Regions from separate parts of the Paenibacillus sp. FSL R7-0198 genome, predicted to be linked through region 2. Evidence: riboswitches for the same ligand, from Rfam matches in the RefSeq annotation. Region 2 holds a riboswitch; each other region holds the start of a gene.
What was found. Region 2 has a riboswitch for cyclic di-AMP ahead of MKY87_RS22910 (hypothetical protein). Riboswitches for the same ligand answer to the same signal wherever they lie in the genome.
Positions count from the first base shown of each region.

Region 1 (7,324 bases), 1.5 Mb from region 2:
TCCGTCATTGCTGCTGGTGGACAACGGACGCCACCTGTAGCCATTCTGCAAGTGACGGATGCCGCAGGACGTGTACTCTATGAATCGCCTCAGACGAAGGCTGAGACCGTTGTGGAACCTGCGGCAGCTTATGTACTGACACGTTTAATGGAAAGTGTCTTCGAAAATGGAGGAACGGGCAACCGGGTGTCTAAGGCGATCAAACGTCCGGTAGCGGGAAAAACGGGAACAACCAACACGGATGCCTGGCTCGTTGGATTCACACCGGAGCTCTCCACCGCGGTATGGGTTGGGTACGACCAAGGCAAAGCCATCTCAACTTCGGATGGCCGCCGGGCGGCTCCGATCTTTGCCCAGTTCACAGAGCAGGCACTTGCGAGCGTACCACCCAAAATCTTCACCGTGCCTGATCATGTCGTAAGTGTCTATATTGACCCGGAATCCGGCAAGCTGGCAGGCAACGGTTGTGAAGAGAAACGGCTGGAAGTTTTTATTGATGGTACTGAACCGACAGAGGTATGTCATGGCACGACGGATGATTCGGATTCTGGAGAAGATGAGAAGACCCGTCAGGTACAGAATCAACAAGGCATACAGGAAGAGAAACATTCCTGGTGGGGAGATTTCAAACGTTGGTGGGTAGAATGACGCAAATGCGCGATGACTTAGTTGCGTCACCTATAACCTCTGGTTATATTGAACAATTGGAAATTCACTTCGGATGAAAACTCATAATTATTCAGATCAATGAATACGATTAATGCACAAGCAAAAGACCCCCAGCCGAACTTTCCGGTCAAGGGGCCTTTTGCTTTTTTTTGCTTTTATACTTTGTTGAAAATGATCTGCCTTAAGCGAGTGCTTCCTTCAATACATCTGGAGAAGCATTCCACCAGTCTTCGTTGTGTGAGATCAGCAGTGTCTTAAGTGCAGCTCGAGCTTCAGGTCCAAGCTCATCCAGCATGAAGCGACGCTTCAAGGCATAATCCATGCGATTCACATGTTCCGCCAGCAGTTTCCATCCACGTCTTGCTTCCGTATCAATCCACATCTCACATGCCGTTGCTCCACCATACAGTTGGCCTTCCTCCGTGCGATCCACAGCTACCCACACCAGCCATACCTGGCGTCCGTTGGGCACATCTTCACGATTGGTAGAGAATTTGATATTGCGTTCCACTTTGCTCTTCGCATGCATCGCACCGATATCGATTTTGGCTTCGCCATTATCAATAATGACCGGGGAAAGGTTATTCAGATCAATGGAGCCTGCACCGAAGCCTTTATGCTTGCTTTTTGCACTAACGATATTCAAGGCAATCTGTTTTTTGCCGTTTTGCTCGTTTTGGTCCATGTTTATAGCCTCCAAGGGTTGATACAAATATTTTAACTAATAATTGTCCCATTGCAAACATATACATGCTGTAGATGCTTGTCAACGGGAGGTATTTAACGATGATTCCACGACGCGCCAAGAGCTGGCTCACTGCATCCCTGGCCCTGTGTGTACTTGCCGGAGGGATATGGATCACTCTGGGTTATAATCGCTCAACTCATTCAGAATTGCCAGTACTCGCCCCCGAATCGGGCAAGCCCAAGGCAATAGCTCCAACCCCAGCACCTCCAGAAAGTGTACAGACCCCTACAGCCGAAGTGTACAGCAACCGTGTTGTGGAATATCACATGGATGTAAAACTGGTCGAAGGGAATGTACTGGAAGGGACTCAGACGATTACCTGGACACACCCAGGTAAAAAAACCGTCAGCGAGCTTTATTTTCATATGTACCCCAATGCCTTCTCTTCTGCTGACACCACCTTTATGAAGGAATCCGGTGGAAAGCTTCGTGGTGATGTCATGCCTACCAATGGTTATGGCTCCATGAACATTACCGAAATGAAAACGGAGGACGGGCTCTCTCTGCTGCACCGGATGCAATATGTGCAACCAGATGACGGAAATATCAAGGACACCACCCTCATTAAAGTACGCCTGCCCAAACCCGTTAAAGGCGGGGAAAGCATCACACTCCACACCCGATTCGAAGTGAATCTGCCGAAGATTTTTGCCCGAATGGGAACTGCTGATAATTTTGTCATGGCAGGTCAATGGTTTCCCAAATTAAGTGCCTATGAACCTGTAGGCAGGCGTGGACGAACAACGGAAGGCTGGAATCTGCACCAATACCATGGCAATTCAGAGTTTTACGCCGACTTCGGTATATATAGTGTGCGTATTCGGGTGCCTGAAACATACAAAGTTGCTGCTACCGGATTTCCGACGCAACAAGCCGTGGTGAAGAATGGAGAAAAGGTCTATCAATTCTATGCCGATGATGTACATGATTTTGCCTGGGCAGCTTCACCGGATTTTGTCTACGCCGAGGAACCCTTCTCTGCACCCAATGTGCCTGGTGTACGAATCAAGTTATATCTGGACCCTGCTCATCAGGATCTTAAAGAACGTTATTTCTACGCCGCGAAGGCCGCACTAGCCAATTATAGCAAATGGTTTGGCCCATATCCTTACGCTACCTTATCCATCGTTGTTCCACCCAAAGCGGGGAACGGTGCTGGAGGCATGGAGTACCCTACGCTAGTTACGGCCTTTGGAGCCGATGATACTACCCCAGGTTATGACCTGGAACGTACCGTAGTCCACGAGATCGGACACCAGTACTTCTACGGTATGGTTGCCAGCAACGAATTCGAGGAAGCCTGGCTGGATGAGGGGTTCACCTCTTATGCAGAAGACAAACTGATGGAGCAGGAATATGGATTGATTCCGAATCTGCCGGTACAATCAGGCCTGATTACGTCTCCTTCATCTTTAACACAAGAATCCTGGAAGTTCGATTCACAGAATGAGTATGCAGCCAATGTCTATACACGTGGCAAACTTGTATTGCTTGGTATCGAACATCAAGTCGGCGCAAAAAAGATGGAACGCATTCTCTCTACCTATGTGAAGAAGTACCGCTTCAAACATCCCACTTCGGCTGATTTTCAAAACGTTGTGGAACAAGTGACCCGTACTTCCTGGTCTGATTATTTTGACCAATACGTCTATGGTAACGGGATGGCTGACTTTGCTGTAGAGCAGATTCGTGTTACGCCCGTACAGAAAGACGGTCAAACATGGTACGAGTCATCCGTGACGATCGCAAAAAAAGGAAGTGATTACAACGCCGTTCCTGTTCGCATTGCTTTTGAAGACGGGCATATCCTCACCAAACAATGGAATGGCAAAGAAGATCGCATCACCTATAAATTAACTCACACATCCCCCGTATCCTGGGCCATGACCGATCCCCTGTACACGATCGTGCTGGAGAACCGCCATATGAACAATTTCCTGAAATCCGGACTGGATGAGCAAGCAAAATCCCGCTGGAGCATGAGTGTAACCAAACTAATAGAAGCCATATTCGGAGGTCTGTCATGGTGAGGTGGAAACGGTGAAAGCAAAAATACGTGAAGGCTGGTTTCTCGTCCGTCAGCATATGTTCATTGCCGCACTCTTATTTCTCTATCAACTCATTTGGGGATATTTCTTCTATCGAATGGTACAATCGGCGGTCATCCCCCTACTCCTGCGCTATCCAGATGCTGATGCCGGGGAACTGAGTACACTTTTGTTCAAAATGGAAAGTCAACTTAACTTGTCTACCCATCCGGAGGTTCATCGTTATCTATGGATTCTAGGGGGCATGCTGCTGGTTCGCATGTTGATCAGCCCCCTCATTCAGGCAGGACTACTCTACTCACTTCAGCACTTTAACTCTACAGAAGAGCGCATCCCCTTTGTCCGCGGAATCAAAAATCTGTGGAAACCGATGCTGCTGCTCCACACCATACGTACATTATTGATACTTCTGCCCGCCTACTGGCTCATACCGAAGCTCTACTCGATTCTCATGGACGGATTTCATTCCCTTCAATTACTTTTGCCTGGTATACCTTATGTTGCTGCCTGGATTGTATATGGTTGGATCATCCACCATGCCGTGCTCTACATGCAGTTCGGTGTTTCGGCACCAGAAGGAGAAGGCGGGGCTCACGGTACCCTCAGAGCACTCTGGATTGCACTGCGTCATCTCATCGCCGTAATCGGTATTGCACTCCTGCTGGGCGGAGTTCACCTGCTTATCTTCGGGGCATTCACTTCAGCCTCATGGTTATTAACGGGACTTACCGGACTTATACTACAACAGACGTATCCACTTGCGAGATGTCTATTGAATCTGTGGAAAATATGCAGCCATTTCCGATTATGGCAGTCCAAAATGTCCAAAGGTGAGAGCAGATAGTTTAAAAATTGTTACCATCACATGTTAAACTTATGGCCTAATATGTACTTATAAATAGGCAAACCTCAACCTTTCCCCGTCAAAGGTCGAGGTTTTTTTTGCTAAATTTGTTGCTAAACGTTGCCAAAGCCGTACTCCTCTGTTACAATAATCGCAGTGAGTTTTTAGTAACAACTTTGTAATCTTTACATTCATATTTGTAACTACTTAAAATTAAATCGTCATTTCTTGATTTCGCAGGTGCATAACTAGCATAGCCAAATTCCTGGCACCTGGGAAGCGGGGGAACCAGTTATGGGTGAATTGATCTTGCTACAGAGGGATCATAGGGGACCTTCAACCGAATCCTTAAGCTAACCTCGCAGGCGTTGGAAGGGGAATATCTCTTGTTCAAGAAGAAATTAACCGCAGCTGTACTTAGCATCACATTTGCATTATCGCTTGGTGCAGGTAGCGCATTCGCAGATTCAAAGATGGACACAGTAATTGATTCAGCAATGGGAACTACATACAAAAGTGGGGGAACAACGCTTAACGGCTTTGACTGCTCCGGATTTACACGGTATGTATTCGACAAATTGGGTATTGATTTGGCACGCCAATCCAGTTCCCAATTCGACATGGGCGATTCCGTATCCCGCATGGAAATGAGAGCTGGCGATCTGGTATTCTTCAATACAACAGGTAAAGGCGTATCTCATGTAGGAATCTTTGTAGGGGATGGAAAGTTCGCACACTCCTCTTCTTCCAAAGGCGTTACGATCAGTGCATTGAGTGAAAGCTATTGGGCCAACCGTTATGTTGGCGCGAAACGGATTATGAGCACGGACGCATATGAATCACTGGCCCTTGACTAGGGACAAGCTGAGCAACATGATGCTGTAACCATTAACCATACTGGAACGAAGCAAGAAGCATAACAGAACCGCCCGGTACATTCTCCGCAGGAATGTATCCGGCGGTTTTTTTGTGCTTCAATCCTTATTCATGTTGCAAGTTATACTCGGGGCATATCCTGCGACATCAACAGGTTCATTTTGCGTTCGTTCGTCCGTGCCCTTATGATGTTTTTACCCATCCCGTTATAATATAAACGAAATTACCGGAACTTTTGTTTCATTTTTTTTCTTGGGAAGGAAGACTTGCTAAATGAACATCACTTTTGTAGAGTGGACAAAGAGTTCTGTTTCAAGGAAAGGAGCATGCAGGTGTATGAAGGAAACCCCTGTGACGTTTCACGTTGTACCCATGCGAGAAGAACATGCGGAGCTTATCTGCAGTTGGCAGTATGATCCGCCTTACAATATCTACAGCTGGCTCCCCTGGGAGCAGATGAAAGCTCTGGAAGTGGAATTCGGAGATGCACAGCTGCGGCAGGAGCAATATGCAATCGTCCTGGATCAGAACGATCGTATATGTGGGTTTGCTCAATACTTCCCACTTCAAGGGGTAACCCGGATTGGCCTTGGCATGCATCCAGAGCTGTGTGGTCAGGGTCAAGGGACAGCTTTTGTCACTGCCATTGTACAGGAAGCCATTCGACGAAATCCCACGAATGAGATTGATCTGGAAGTACTCACTTGGAATGCTCGTGCCATTCAAGTCTATCTGAAGAGTGGATTTGTCACCCAGGATACATACGAACGACAGACCCCAACCGGCTTGAAGCCCTTTCACTGTATGGTTTATGAAGGGCCTCGCGGTTAGAATCCATTGCAAAACAACCACATTTGCCCCTTGTTATGTGATTAGTTCAAAAAATTCCCACAAAATGCTATGATGTCAGTACAGGTTCCGTTATAATGATATGGATAGTTTCAGGTTAGATGATCTTTCATTCTGGAGGGGACATAAGGGATGCACAAATGGATCATGAGCGGAGTATTTTTTGCAGCATGCGCTTTAGCTATTGTTTTAATGTTTACGCTTCCAGGGAAAGAAGAAGTGGCTGAAGAAGCCAAACCAACCATGCCGGAAGTAACATTGGATGCCGGACAGGCTGAAGCACTGGTCAAAGCCAATTGTATCTCCTGTCACGGGGATCAGCTTCAGGGTGGCGTAGGACCTGCTCTGGCTAACATCGGTAGCCAGGATGATCTGGAGAAGATCTATTCTACGATTGTCAAAGGTAAAGGTGGTATGCCTTCCTTCAAGGGCAAGCTGCAGGATGAAGAAATTGCAAATATCGCCATGTGGCTGTCAGAGAAAAAATAATCTGTGCACGCACATAACGAAGAGGCGCTTAATCCCCTTTTGGGAGAATAAGAGCCTCTTCGTTATACCAATTATTAGGCCTCTGTGGCATGCTCAGCCAGAAAGGCCTCAACTTCACGTGCGGACGGCATCCCGGACTGGGCGCCGAGCTTCGTCACGGATAACGCGGCCGCACCCATGGCGTAGCCTACGGCCGCGTCCAAAGTCTCACCGCGCGCGAGGGCTACCGCCAACGCGCCGTTGAAGCAATCGCCAGCGCCGGTCGTATCGACGGCGCTTACGGCGTAGCCGGGCGCACGGCACGCGCCGGCACGCCCTGCTTGTACGCGGCCGCCAGGCGCCGCCGCGTACACAGCCCCCTCGGGGCCGAGCGTCGTGACGACAGCGGCCCCGAGGGATGCGGCGAGCTCTGCGACCGCCGCATCCAGGTCTTCCGGCCGGAGATGAGCCCGGCCGGTAAGCACGGCAAGCTCACTGCGGTTCGGCGTGACAACGTCGACGCACCGCAGGAGCTCCTGGGGCAGACCCGGCACTGCGGGAGCCGGGTTGAGCACCACCAGTGCGCTGCCTTCAGCCGCCAGTTGGGCGGCGCGGGTAACCGCTGGCAGCGGGATCTCCAGCTGCAGCAGCACCGCTGCGGCTGCAGTCAGGCTTTTTACCGTATCCGCCTCTTCCAGCATCTCAGGCACCACTTGTCCATTCGCACCAGGAATAACGATAATCCGGTTGTCTCCCCGAGAGAGCCAAATGGAAGCCGTCCCTGTAACCGTTTCTTCCAATATGCGAACCTGCGAGGCATCT
Region 1 is NZ_JBBOCB010000001.1:3,790,707-3,798,030, reverse strand. Features, by position in the region: gene MKY87_RS16390 (transglycosylase domain-containing protein) at 1-648, shown strand, start outside; gene MKY87_RS16385 (YwhD family protein) at 851-1,354, opposite strand; gene MKY87_RS16380 (M1 family metallopeptidase) at 1,456-3,447, shown strand; gene MKY87_RS16375 (hypothetical protein) at 3,458-4,309, shown strand; cyclic di-AMP (ydaO/yuaA leader) riboswitch at 4,555-4,692, shown strand; gene MKY87_RS16370 (C40 family peptidase) at 4,696-5,166, shown strand; gene MKY87_RS16365 (GNAT family N-acetyltransferase) at 5,522-6,016, shown strand; gene MKY87_RS16360 (c-type cytochrome) at 6,167-6,523, shown strand; gene rbsK (ribokinase) at 6,598-7,324, opposite strand, start outside.
Region 1: it holds a riboswitch for cyclic di-AMP, as region 2 does, so the genes downstream of both, MKY87_RS16370 (C40 family peptidase) here and MKY87_RS22910 (hypothetical protein) in region 2, are expected to answer to the same signal.

Region 2 (7,324 bases):
CAAGTCTGATCAATCGTTTACCCATGGCGGCAGCTTGTTCTCTGAGATCTCCAGGGGTTCGCTGAACATGAACGAGCTTGTCGATTAGAGCTATCCGCCATGTATCCTTGTGATCTGCTGCGGTATAGATGCCTTTGATGGCCATGCCTTCTAGACGAACGATGCTCGGATGCAACTGACAACGCATGAATGATTCGAGATCTTCAGCATTACGAATGGTACCCTCCCTGATATGGATATCCATGCCGAAGGAATGGGTGAACCCTCCAACCTGAATAGAGGAATCAAGCAGTTTGACATAATCGAGCAGCTTATTCCCACGGTTCACAATCATTCGCCTCCTGTGTTCGTTAAATGTCACTTAAAGTGACATTTATATTCCTTTTTGTTTGCTTTATGTTTAAAAATCCGAATTATATGATAGTTATCATCCCATAAATGTCCGCTTTTTGTCAATAGTATCCGTGAAATTTAATGGATTAAATCTGGGATTCAATATTTGTGTTATTTTATATAACATATAAGGTTAAATATCTGCGAAGTGCAGGGAGGACTAGATATAAATGAATCAATAAGATCAGTTCAATCCGGAAAGGAGGGGATCAAATCTAATGTATGCAGTTCATGGGTAAAGATGACGAGAATATGCGTTTTTTGTGGAAAATGCCTAGCTGTAAAAGAAGTATTAAAAAATACTTTACTTTTAGTTCTGAACCCGGTATAATCAATTCTGTTGCCGATTATTTACGACATGCGGTCGTGGTGGAATGGCAGACACGCTATCTTGAGGGGGTAGTGGGCGTATGCCCGTGGAGGTTCGAGTCCTCTCGACCGCATCATATGAACGATTAAGAAGAAGCTTTCCATTAATGGAAAGCTTCTTTTTTTTGTTTTTTTAACAGTCTGACATCAAAGTTGAGAAAAAAGGCCATCCATACCGGGGCAATGGTGCTCTACCTTCCGGCTACGGGTGGCCAATGTATTATTTTTGCAGCAAGTTCTTGATATCTTCTTCAATCTTGTCCGGTGTTGTTTTGGGAGCATACCGTTTAATGACCTGTCCGTTCTGATCCACAAGGAATTTGGTGAAATTCCATTTGATTGCTTTGGAGCCGAGCAGGCCAGGAGCTTCTGTGCTAAGGTGCTGGAAGAGAGGGTGAGCGCTTGAGCCGTTCACATCAATTTTCTCAAACATAGGGAAGCTTACGCCATAATTCATCTGACAGAACTCGGCAATATCATCGGAAGAACCTTTTTCCTGTGCAAACTGGTTACTTGGAAAACCAAGGACTTCAAATGGCGCATCCTGGAACTTGTCTTGCAATTCTTGCAGACCTTTGAATTGAGGGGTAAGTCCGCATGAGCTTGCCGTATTCACAATCAGGAGCACTTTGTCACGGTAGTCGGACATTTCAACTTCTTGACCGCGAAGGGTATTCACTTTGTAATCGTAGACTGTCATCTAAATCGCCTCCATTTATTTACTCTTATATCTTCTATTATATTGGTTGCAATTAAATATTGCAAAACTAATATGGTGTTAAAAGCACCAAAACAGGCAAGTTGTGCAGAATACGTGAATGAATTGCGAAGTGATTTTCGTCAGAGTGAGAATTAGATAGATTTAAAGAGATGGATAGAGTATGACCTTGTTGTAAGCGCTATTATATGTGAGTATTGCCGAAAATCTGTCGATTCGGTGATCTGTGCGGACTTTACACCATCATGGCACGGGTGTATGATTCATAACGTAATTTCAATTTAAACTAAATTGTACCTGAAAAACGAAACAAACGATAATATCGCTCGATCTTATCCTTAAGATATACGAACGATGTTTTAATCGCTGAGTTTCCATTCATTGATGAGTGGAAAACGGGGGAACCAACAGAATGCGCTGTCCAGGACAGTAGGCATTCATGGGGTGAATTTTCCGGTGACAGCCGGAAATAGGGCGACTCTCGCGCCCGAATCCGTCAGCTAACCTCGTAAGCGTTAAAGGGAGAGGCAACAAGCCGTACGCTGGTTCATGGCGTTTTCGCCATGGGTTCTTTAAGAAGCGTTCGGGAGGCCTTGGTCCCCCACGCTTCTTTTTTGTTGTCTTTTCACGCCAAGGGAGGAACGAATGATGGATACTGAGATGATCTTAGTGACTGCTCCAAATGAAGCAGGACGCAAATTTATCAAATTACTAATGTACAAAAAAATGCCGTTTGCCGTTCTAACCAACAGTGCAGGGGAAGAGCGCAGACTCCGTAGAATCGGAGTCGAACATGTCATTCGCATGAATACGGCTGCAGCTCAAAAATGGTTTTTGCCGCAGGGCAGCGTAGGCAACGTGTTTATTTTCGAGAACAGCCTGAATCTAACCTGTCGTTATTTACAGATCTGCCGTTCATGGACATCGAAATCCCTGTGCGTCATTACGGAGCAGAGTCATCCTAAGGGCATCTATCGGGGCATGGGCGCAGACCGGATTGTATATTCGCTCAATGGGGAAGTTGGCTTTCTCCTCAATGGTTAATGCCATAGCTTGTGATTGCTCAGGTGTAAGGTGCCTGTTATAATTGAATGTATCGATAAACGGAAGTTTGAGGAGACTCATGCAAGATGGTGAGTCTTCTTTTTTATGGTTTTAAAGGTAGTTCAAGACTTTTTGAACACGAACTTTTAGATTGCCTGTGGCTTACAAGGAGGAATTGGCGTGCCGGATGTGGGTGGATTAAAGTGGTTGTTTTTTGATGTTGGAGATACACTGGTGGATGAATGGGAGCCGGTTGATGATATTATCGGACAGTTCGTCCGTGAAGCCTGTGCTTTGGGGTATCCGGTGACAATTGAGGCGGTACGCGAACTGTTCGCGAACTGTTACCAGAAATATGAGCAATGGCCTATGAGAGTGGCGATTCGCACATTCGTTGAAGACGAGGGACACCAGAAACAGATTCAGGACAAGTTGAAGTTTCAAAAAGATCTTGAACGTCCTTTTCCTTCAGCGGATTCCGTTCTTCAGCAGTTGTCACGGCATTATCGCATTGGCATTATTGCCAATCAGAGTCCTGGAACGGAAGAGAGACTGGAGAGCTACGGCTTGCGGAAGTATGTTGATGTTCTGGCCTGTTCTGCTGAAGAAGGTGTGTCCAAGCCAGACCCTGAGTTATACGCTGTAGCCTTGAAACAGGCCGGCTGTGAACCGGAGGAAGCCGTCATGGTTGGGGATCGGATCGATAACGACATTATACCTGCTCGGAAGCTGGGCATGCTTACGATTCGAATTATGCAGGGTTACGGAAGATTCCAGCCAGACCGATCGGATGAGGAACGTGCGGATTGGACTGTTAATTCATTGGATGAACTCCTGCCGTTACTGGTGCCCAATCAGGATTAGATAATTGTTTATTAGAGTTTAGCGTTTTACTATAAAAGGAAACACGCTGCAGTACTGCAACAATAAAGGCTGATCAACTTGGTATTGAATACCGGAGTTGATCAGCCTTTTTAGTATTTGGTCAATAAGAACGAGATTAGAATAACCGAATCGTCTGAATGATCAGATATACATTCAGCACAACGATAATCGCGGCAATGACCCATGAGATGATTTTGAGCCACAATTTGTTGGCGAATGCACCCATGCTTTTTTTATCACTCGTGAACATCACCAGGGGAATTACAGCAAAGGGCAATTGAAGCGACAGCACGACCTGGCTCAAAATGAGCAGTTCTTCTGTGCCATGTTCTCCTGCAATGGCTGTGACAATTACCGCCGGGATGATGGCGATCAGACGTGTGACCAGTCTGCGCAGCCAAGCGGGAATTCGAATGTTCAGGAAACCTTCCATAACAATCTGCCCGGCGAGTGTACCTGTAAGGGTAGAGTTCTGGCCTGATGCTAACAGCGCCACACCGAACAGAATACTTGCAACCGTAGTACCCAATAGAGGTGTCAGCAGATGGTACGCATCTGCGATCTCAGCAACCTGTGTCATACCAGCACTGTGGAATACAGCAGCAGATACAATCAGGATGGCCGCATTGATGAACAGGGCAAGTGTCAGTGCGATTGTCGAGTCCATGGTCGAGTACCGAATAGCTTCTTTTTTACCCTGTGGTGTCTGTTCAATCTGACGGGTCTGCACAATGGAAGAATGCAGGTACAGATTATGCGGCATCACGGTTGCTCCGATAATACCAATGGCGATATAGAGCATAGCCGGGTTTTGTAGAATCTCAACATTTGGTACAAAACCATGGAGAACACCGCCCATATCCGGTTTTGCCAGGAAAAGGTCAATCCCGAAGCAGAGGGCAATGGTCGCCATCAGCACAATGACAAGTGTTTCCAAAGCGCGGAATCCTTTGTTTTGCAGTACAAGAATCAGGAGTACATCAACTGCGGTGATGATCACGCCGTATAACATGGGGATGTTAAATAACAGCTTTAACGCGATGGCAGAACCTATGACCTCAGCCAGATCGGTAGCTGCAATGGCGAGTTCACACAGAATCCATAACATCATGACAACAGGCATGCTGAATCGTTCACGACAGGCTTGGGCCAGATCCCGTCCAGTAACGATGCCGAGCTTTCCAGCTAATGATTGAAGTACAACGGCCATCAGGTTCGATAACAGGATAACGGATAACAAGGTATACCCGAACTGTGAGCCACCTGCGATATCTGTTGCCCAGTTCCCGGGGTCCATGTAACCTACGGCAACGAGGTATCCTGGGCCTACAAAGGCGAGGAATTTCTTCCACCATGCAGCATTCTGCGGGACTTTCATGGAACTATGTGCTTCTCCAAGCGAAGGGGCCATGCCCGCAGTAGACAATGATTCTCTTGAAGGAGCGTTGAACGGATTTTTTTTACTCATACGATAATCACCTGACTTTGAATTATTGATTTGGTAATATTGATGCGGGACAAACCACGCATGATATATCTAAATTTTTATGTTTATTGTTACATTGTACTCCTTCAATAATTTTTGTCTAGTGCAACTTTTATGTATTAACACAAAATTTAGGTTCTAATTTGAAGATGCCCCTTCGTATATTACCCAACCTTAGGAAAAATACAGCCATGGCGTTGAAATGCATGAAAATAATAAAGTTGTAAAAGCTTATAAAGAACTAAAATGCGTTTCAAAATGAGCCAGAAGTTTAAATTGAAAGGAAGGCAGTAAAAACTAAATGGATAAGGAGAGATTCTTAATGGAAGCTTTATATACAGCAGTAGCGACAGTTAAAGGTGGACGTACAGGTTCAGTAACTTCTTCGGATGGCGTGCTCAAACATGATTTGAAAATGCCGAAAGAGCTTGGAGGTTCCGGTGGTGAAGGTACCAACCCTGAGCAGCTCTTCGCAGCTGGATATGGAGCATGTTATGAGAGTGCCCTTGCCAATGTTGCTCGTAAAGCAGGTGTGAAATTGGAGAATGTGGTCGTTACAAGTAACGTATCCATTGGTAAAGACCCAGCGGATGACGGTTTTCAATTATCTGTTCGCCTGGACGTGAGTATGCCTGGGGTGGATCACAGTCAAGCAGAAGATCTGGCCCGCAAGGCACATGATTTCTGTCCGTATTCCAAAGCGACACGTGGCAACATTGATGTTGTATTAAACGTAGTCTAAGATTTGACTCCCTGCAAGTAAAGGGAACATATAGAGCAGGGTATCCCAGATACCTGATGTTCGACTACAAAGCCCTGCTGGCAATCGGCAGGGCTTTGTGTTGATTATAATATAAGGACATGATGCAGGAGATTAGATGCCAGATCGCGTACTATTTTACATAATTGCACTCTCACTTCATGCTACACATTCCATAAAGGGGGAACAAAGATGAGTATTGAAGAGATGATCGAGCGGCGATTTGTGTGTACAAAATGCAGAGGCACGGATTGTAACATTAAGGAAGTTTCCATGTCAGGAGCAGGCCTGAGCAAGATGTTTGATATACAGCATAACCATTACCTGTTCGTGGCTTGTGCTTCCTGCGGGTATGTTGAAGTATTTGATCCGGATGTCTTGAAAGGGAAAAAACAGGGGCAGGTAGGGACTATTCTGGATATTCTGTTTGGCGGGTAGACATGCGCGAGTTGACATTGAACTGAATTTTCTTTAATATAACTTAGTACTGAGTAGTGTCATTGCATGAACCAAATTTGAATTAAACAGGTGATATCCATGTCTTATAGACCGCGTATTGCAGATTTAGAATTAGCTTATGGTAACAAGGAAGACGGATTGTACGAATTTAAAATGAATTTGGTAGACGGTACAAAATGCCGTGTATTCTACTCCCGTTCCCCGGAATGGAAGATGACCAATATCAGTCGTTTGCAGAAAACGCCTTGTCCAGTATGTCGCAAAGATTTCATTTGCAAATGTATGGACCAGTGGGCAAGTGACCTGCATCAACAGATGATCGATGACCAATGGATGGAAAAGGCAGTTACGGAGTAATTGTCGGACAGATACGAGCGCGGGCACAATGCCTGCGCTCTTTTTCTTTATATTTCCAATAAATGCGTGTTCAAAAAGAGCGGTTTTCAGTCTTTTTGAACTACCTCTAGAAATAAATTTAGAATTAGTCAACAAGAAGGCCCAGATTGGGTAAGTTACTCTAACCGCAACAATAGGAGGCAGCCAATATGACAGCAAATCAAACAGATGTGCATCAGGGACATCCGATCGTACTGGTGGATGGTGTCTGTCACTTCTGCCAGGGCTTAACCAAATGGATTATTAAGCGTGACCCGGAAGGGAAATATCATTTTGCTTCGCTCCAATCAGATGTAGCCAAGGAACTGCTGGAGAAAGGCAATTTGTCGACAGACAGTATGGATACCTTTGTTCTGATTGAATATGGAAAATACTATACACGTTCAACCGCCGCACTGCGACTGGCTAAGGGTCTGAAGTTTCCTTATCCGTTGTTATATGTGTTCATTATTGTACCGAAATTTATTCGTAATGCAGTCTATAACTGGGTTGCTCGCAACCGTTATCGCTGGTTTGGCAAGGATGAAGCGTGCATGTTGCCTACACCGGAGATCAAAGATCGATTTTTATGATTAATAACGGAAATAATTGGGTAATGAATACAGATCATATCTATTTTGGGAGGACAACAACTTGAAGAAGTGGACTACATTATTTATCGGGGCATTATTAGCAGTGAGCTTGGCAGCATGCAGTAACGATACAGATAATACGGCAACGCCGCCAGCGACTAACAACGAAACATCTAACGAGGGTAATACACCTGCAGAGCAGGAAACAAAGATCCCTACCCTGGACGAATTGATTACCAAAA
Region 2 is NZ_JBBOCB010000001.1:5,280,464-5,287,787, forward strand. Features, by position in the region: gene MKY87_RS22895 (urease accessory protein UreF) at 1-328, opposite strand, end outside; tRNA gene MKY87_RS22900 (tRNA-Leu) at 754-836, shown strand; gene MKY87_RS22905 (glutathione peroxidase) at 983-1,462, opposite strand; cyclic di-AMP (ydaO/yuaA leader) riboswitch at 1,835-2,010, shown strand; gene MKY87_RS22910 (hypothetical protein) at 2,126-2,524, shown strand; gene MKY87_RS22915 (HAD family hydrolase) at 2,705-3,388, shown strand; gene MKY87_RS22920 (Nramp family divalent metal transporter) at 3,525-4,820, opposite strand; gene MKY87_RS22925 (organic hydroperoxide resistance protein) at 5,218-5,637, shown strand; gene MKY87_RS22930 (zinc ribbon domain-containing protein) at 5,848-6,093, shown strand; gene MKY87_RS22935 (hypothetical protein) at 6,193-6,471, shown strand; gene MKY87_RS22940 (thiol-disulfide oxidoreductase DCC family protein) at 6,660-7,082, shown strand; gene MKY87_RS22945 (DUF6612 family protein) at 7,144-7,324, shown strand, end outside.

Region 3 (7,324 bases), 1.6 Mb from region 2:
AAGAAACTTTCCCTTCACCTGTCCATATAGTATGCCGCGACCGTTCCTCGCTCATTCCTGAGTATGTATGGGTTAGTTTAGAAGATGGACGGGTGATTTTATAGAAAAAGAAAATATAAAAAAGCGATCCGCCTTGTGGGGCGAATCGCCTGTAAATCGATACTTACGTCTCCATATAGGAGCTATGCGTCTGGCTGCCCGGGTCAAAAACCATGACTTCCACCGATTCCGTAAGTATATCCGCATAACTATAAGATACTCGCTTGAAGGTTTCTTGTTCCTCATCAAGCTTAACAATAAAAACAGAAGGGTACGTTTCTTCCAATACACCCGTACGCTCAATGGTCTTACGGCGGCCACCATTAGCCCGCAGCATAATTTTCTGACCAATATGTGCATCGAGATTGCGTTTGATATCCAACAGCGTGTTTTTAGCCATTGTCGACGACCACCTCTTTTCTTGTCCATTATACCGGATTTTACAGTCATTGTCAAATCAAAACTAATTATTATATCAGCATCAAAAAGTTGTTGTCAATGAATTTTTTTGCAAACAAAAAAAGCCCCAAATTGGGACTTTAAATGGCCTACATCAGACTGCCGACGGGTTCACTTTTAGCGTGGATAAATCATTCAGCCCCGGCAGACCTACCCGGTAACTGCCCCGTGTCTCGACACCACCCACACCCTGGCTACCACTGATGGTATTGTGCAGAACATCACTCATGTTAACCGTATCCCGCACAGAGGTGAAGGAGGCCTTGGCTGCCACATAGACCGGATCAAGTGCATGAATGAGAATTCTGCCTGGAGAACTGGCAAAGTTCGCTCCAGCGCGCAGTAGTGCCTCAAAATGGGACTGACAGGCCCCTGCCACAATAGTGAGTGCGTCCAGATGGCGTTCATATTGTCTGGCCACCTGAATGGCCGACACAAAATTTTGCGAGTTTTTGTAGCTACCAAGACTATATAAGTCATAGGGCTGACGTGTCTTTAACACCCCATCATGACCCGTAATAACTACGATATCCGGACGTACTTTGGGTAATAAACGGTATAAGGTATCTGCCATTGCCGATTCATGGACATATTGTCCCTCTGCGGGCACACGAAGTTGCTCATAGAGATCCATACTTTTTTTCAAATAGTTCGGATCTCCATCCAGATGAAGCACCTTTCCAGGCATTTCAAAATAAGCTGGTTCCTGCTGAGCAGACCAATCCTGTACCAGACCTTCACGATTCCGCTCAGCCTGTTCCATACGATTCTGCTGCAGACGGGACAGGGTCTGATGTGCTTTAATATGCGCCTGTCTGGTCTTGGCGCTTTGTGGTTCGTAGGGAACCTGTATCAAATCGTCCACCGGGGAATCGGCAATCAGCCGGAACTCAGTCCCTTTAATGACCGCAGCATCCAACTGGAGGCCTTCCACCCGAAAAGTCACATCGCCGCCGTATGACTTCCGAACGACCAAGTCTCCGATATTCATCAACGTAATCACCTCTACCCCATCGTATGGGCAAAGACCCGGTTTGGTTCATTCAAATTTTACAGCGCTGCACGTACCCCTGCTTCCCACATTACGGTGCTGAGTGTAGCATACTCCTGCAGACTCAACGTCTCTCCACGTCGGGACGGTTGAATACCTGCCTGCTCCAGCAGAATGTCTGCCTGTTCCCGGTTCTCCTTCGTGAAGAAGCGTGCCTTCAAGTTGTTTGAGATTGTTTTTCTCCGCTGGGCAAAAGAAGCCTGTACCACTTCGAAGTAGTGTGCTTCATCCGGAATCTCCACTGGCGGTTGCTCACGCACTTTCAGCTTAATGACAGCTGATTCCACATTAGGTTGCGGAATGAAGACTGTAGGAGGCACAATGCACACAAGCTCCGGCATACTGTAGTACTGAACTGCGATGCTCAGACTGCCGTAGTCTTTTGATCCTGGTGCAGCCGCCATGCGTTCAGCCACTTCTTTTTGGATCATGACAACAATACTGTCTACCGGCAGCTTCTCTTCCAACAGTTTCATCATGATTGGAGTCGTTACATAATAAGGCAGGTTAGCCACAACACTGACTTTGTCCACGGATGCAAAATCCGTATTAAACAATTCAGCCAGATCAAGCTTCAGCACATCCCCATGATGAACACGTACATTTGAATAAGGCTGCATCACTTCTCCCAGGATTGGGATTAAGCGCTGATCAATCTCTACGGCTGTGACAGGACCGGCTACCCGAGCCAGTCGCTCCGTAAGGGCCCCAATACCCGGCCCGATCTCTAACGCGCCCTTGGACTCGTCCAAATCGGCTGCATTCACAATTTTGTTCAGTATATTTTGATCGATCAGAAAGTTCTGACCCAGACTTTTCTTGAATGAGAATCCGTGTCTTTGAATAATCTCTTTCGTTCGCTTGGGCGTTGCAATTTCTATCGTCTCTTCCATGTCCTTCATATGCTCACAATCCTTCACGTTCAATTTGCGCTAATGCTGTAGAGAACTCTTCCCGTGTAATCTGAAATACACTGAGACGTTTGTGGAACTGCTTCCCGTTACAATAACCGATGCCCAGCAGATTGCCCATCTCCATGCGACGTGCAGCAGCCTGCGGATGCACGATAAGTCCTGCCGCGATCAGGTCCTCCCAATCAATCAGGCTCGGAGCACCTTCGTATGAAGTATGTACGCGCGCCAGAGCATGACGGATCGCCTCCGGTGAGGCATTCTCCACCCCAATGTCCCCTTTGCGCGTTGCATCGGCTTCCGGAATGAAGGCATGTTTGCAGCCAGGCACCTTGTTCGCAATAATTTTACGAATGCGTTCGCCAGCATGATCCGGATCTGTCAGTACAATGACTCCCCGTCTCTCCTGAGCAAGCGCAATCCGCTTCAGAATGCGTTGGTTGATTGCTGAGCCACCTGTTTCTATTGTATCGGCTTCAACGGCCCGACGGATGGCTACCGTATCGTCACGGCCTTCCACCACAATGACTTCTTTTATCATGTTCCATTTCTTCCTTTCTAACGCAAAAAGAAGAGGAATATCCTCTTCTCTGCCAAACGGCGGGGGAGACTGAATTCAGACTCCTCCGCCGCATATTCCGCATGAATCATTCATGCAACTATTTTATAGCATTCCCATTTCAAAGTAAAACGATTTTAGTTCGCTTCCGGCTTCACCGGACCGATCACGTAGACCGTCTTGCCTTTCTTACGTCCAAAATTCAGGGCATGCTTCACACTGTCATAATATACATCAATTTTGTTGCCTTTAATGGCACCGCCTGTATCTTCCGCACGACGGAATCCCAGACCTTCGATATATACCCACCAGCCAATTGGAATGACTTTGGGATCAACCGCAATGGTGCGCCCTTCCGTTACACGAGTACCGGAAGCTGTTTTAGTTCCAATGCCAGGCTCTTCGGAAGAGTAGGCAGTCATGGATACATTTTTAAGTACTTTTGAGTATTTAAAAGAAGTCCCGGATACGGTAATGACTTTGCTGCCCGAGGCAGATGTTTTCTTCGAGTTCGTTGTTGTAGCCTTTTTGGTTGTTGAAGTTTGAGCCGATACGGTCTGAATCACAGGTTCTTTCACGACCGGTTTTGCTTTGGTGCCGACAGCGATCACTTTATCTACACGATTATTCGCGACAGATTTGCCGACCATTTTTTTGGAGACCAATTCTCCATCCTGAAATACCTTTTCGATATGCTGTACAAGTGTGCCTTCTTTGCCGTTTACAACGACACGGTTATCCCCTTTGTACAAGCTAGGGTCAGCCGTTTTAATGACTTTGTAAGCGATTGGCTGCTCTACCTCCACTGTACGCTTTGTTACGCGCACTACACGGATCTTCATATCCGCTTTGATGGCAGTTCCAAGCGCCGGATACACTTTATCATTACTCTCAACTTGAATACCTGATTTTTGAATTGCATCTTCTACCGATGAATCCGTTGTATACAGAGTCTTGGTGTCTCCGTCTGCCGTAATGTTGACTGGAACGGCCCGCTCAATAACGATTCGGTCTCCATCTGTAATCGCCCCATTCATGGACATGGATACCTTATCGTGAGGGCTGACTGTGATCGACTGCTCCTCCAGCATTTCCTGAAGCATTCCTGTACGAGTCTCTACCACCTGAGCTTTGCCATCAATAACCAGTGAAATTTGTTTCCCGGCCTGACCGTAAACGACTAACAAGATCATGATTGTAAGCGCAATTGAGAAAATCGCGATCAATGCCATTTGACGCATGTTCTCATGCTTCCACCGCAACGCGAAAGACTTACTGGATGATCGTGACTCATGGGTCTCTTCTGGTTGGAATGTGCCCACTTCTCCGTCCTCCTTCATAGCCTCGCCGTCTAAAGTAATGCATGATGTCTTTGACGTGACTATACCAAATTTTCTACAGAACACAGATTGGACCAACATAATCCGGTTCTGCACCATGAATCAATCTTCGCAACATGATGTCATCCTCCTGAATACCTACCGTATGATGACAATATTTCTTTTATTCAAAAACAAAAAAGCCAAAGAAAGAGTGTAAGAGGAACTCTTTCGTGGCTTCCGAATGATTCTGAATATCGGAAATTCATGCACGAGGTTGCCTCTCTTTTTCCGCTTGCGAGGTTAGCTGTCGGGTTCGGGCGAAAGAGAGCCGCCCTATCTTAGGTCACCCGCTCATGGCGGACGCCCTTGAATTCACCCCGAGACCCAAAGAAGAAATCAAATACGGCTTCGCAGTTCCCTTCGCTGCTTTTGGGTCAGCGAACGTTGCGCATCGGCCAAATACACCGATGTTTAAGCCCTATTGGTTCCCCCGCTCTCCGTTAACGGAGACTCAGCGAGACTGATTCATGAAAGTAATGTTGTTTCATTGTTTCATCGGAAAGTGTCCCTTTGTTCATCCCCCGAACATCTGTCCAATTTTCCGCACAACAATTCACTGAAAAGATGATATCCTGTTTTGATGCATGTTGTAAAGCGTTGATCAAGTACGTTTTTCTGAATATTTGGTTAAAATATTGTAATATTCTTGATTTATTTGGAGCAAAGGGCAAATTACCTCCGCTTACCTGCCTTTTTCACCTCATTTGCTCGTTTTTTTAACGAATTCCAAATCGTTCCATGGCATTTTTGGTTGTTATTGCAGCAATTTCCTCCACCGAAATGCCTTTAATTTCCGCTGCTGCCTCTGCAACCAGACGTACATGCGCTGTCTCATTTCGCTTCCCACGATAAGGGTGAGGTGTCAAATATGGAGCATCTGTTTCAATGAAAAACCGGTCCATAGGAACCTTCGCCAGCACCTCTTTGGGCTGCTTTGCATTTTTGAATGTGATCGGTCCTCCGAAAGAGAGATGGAAGCCCATATCGAGACAACTTTTCGCTGTTTCCCAGCTGCCCGAGAACGAGTGCATTACACCACCAACCTCACCCGCCTTCTCTTCACGCAAAATTCTTATGATATCCTCATGTGCATCCCGATTATGGATGACAATCGGCATGTTCACTTCACGCGCCAAAGCAATTTGTTGTCGTAATACGCGATGCTGTATTTCCTTCGGTGAAGTATCCCAGTGATAATCCAATCCAATCTCACCGATCGCAACCACTTTTTCATGCTTGCATAAAGATGCAATCCACTCCAAATCACCCTCCTGCATAGTGATCGCATCTACTGGATGCCACCCTACAGCTGCATAGATAAAGTCATATGTTTCAGCGAGTTTCATTGTGGTTGGAATCGTCTCCCGGTTAAAGCCAATGTTGATCATGCGACCAACTCCTGCATCCACAGCACGCTGAATCATGTCCTCGCGGTCCTCGTCGAATTGTGGTGCATCCAGATGTGTATGTGTGTCGAACAGCATCATGTTTGTATCTCCCTTCATGTCGAAATAACGACTATCTTCTTTATCAAAATTCAATTTGTAAAATTCAATAATTCAATGACTCATACATAAAACATTTTGGGTATCTGTGTATTACATCATTACGTTTGTTTCTTCACAACTACAATATATAGAAGATAAACGGATATTCTGATCTATATATTGCTGATTGTGCCCATTCTACCTGCTTGCATTTACAAAATTATGTCGATCTACATATACTCCCCATTAAAGCAGATTACTGTATCATGAAAAATAGCTCTTTTAGAAAGTGTTTTGATATCAAAATTCTTCATCGGATTATACCCACATGATTACAAGAAATAGGGGCGTATATGTGACGGTAATTCGTGAATAATCGCATCCACCTTGTTTTGAGGGTAATACAAATGATGTTTCCCTCGGTGAAGCCCACTGATGGAACGGACAATGTCAGATACTTCTGACAACTCACGTAAATTGTCCTGTCGATCCAGAAGAAGAATCTGCTTATCTGTGGATTCATCCGGACGAAACACATCATACGGATTATCCGAAGGAAAATCAATTTCAAGATCATATTCGGGATCGAGGCCTGCCTGTACAAAAGCTTCCCGAATCTCTTCCATCATTGTCAAGTCGACCTGTTCAAGCTCTACATACTTATATAACTTGCGATCCATAAAACGTTCGCATAACTCACTCAGAACAGTATCGTCCTCCTTGCGCCACTGCGTAAATGCCGTCTGAATTAATGCTTCATCCAACTGCAAATATTCATCTACGGATAATTCTCCATCAAATAATTGAGGGAGTGGATCAATCATGAAGCGGAATTGAAAACCTTGCTGTATGAGTGTTTTCGCTCGCTTGAATATTTGCCGCAATATAATTTCAGAACTACGAGTTACCGGATGGAAGTAAATCTGCCAATACATCTGATACCGAGACATTAGATAATCCTCCACAGCATGCATGCCTGACTCCTTGACTACAATCCGCCCATGATAAGGACGCAGCATCCGAAGGATACGATCAAGGTCAATCGTGCCGTAATTTACACCTGTAAAATAGGCATCCCTGAGCAAATAATCCATTCGGTCTGCATCAAGCGGACTGGTCACCAAGTTCACCACAATCGGCTTTTCATACGTTTTTTGAATGACAGACGCTACTTTCTCAGGAAAATCAGGAGCATACCGTCTTAAGATCGCCCCTACTTCGGTATCACCTGTAATAATGCGGCAAGTCCAATCTTCGTGATTCATGTCAAAAGCTTCCTCGATGGAGTGAGAGAATGGCCCATGTCCGAGATCATGAAGTAGAGCTGCACACAGAGCTACAATCTTTTCTTCCTTTGGCCAATCCGAATAATGACTTCTTTCAAATTGAGAGATGATCTTGCGGGTGATCTCATAAACACCTAGTGAATGTGAGAA
Region 3 is NZ_JBBOCB010000001.1:3,713,662-3,720,985, reverse strand. Features, by position in the region: gene veg (biofilm formation stimulator Veg) at 164-439, opposite strand; gene yabG (sporulation peptidase YabG) at 593-1,489, opposite strand; gene rsmA (16S rRNA (adenine(1518)-N(6)/adenine(1519)-N(6))-dimethyltransferase RsmA) at 1,549-2,451, opposite strand; gene rnmV (ribonuclease M5) at 2,456-3,001, opposite strand; gene MKY87_RS15990 (ubiquitin-like domain-containing protein) at 3,157-4,341, opposite strand; cyclic di-AMP (ydaO/yuaA leader) riboswitch at 4,615-4,868, opposite strand; gene MKY87_RS15985 (TatD family hydrolase) at 5,118-5,888, opposite strand; gene MKY87_RS15980 (HD domain-containing protein) at 6,221-7,324, opposite strand, start outside.
Region 3: it holds a riboswitch for cyclic di-AMP, as region 2 does, so the genes downstream of both, MKY87_RS15990 (ubiquitin-like domain-containing protein) here and MKY87_RS22910 (hypothetical protein) in region 2, are expected to answer to the same signal.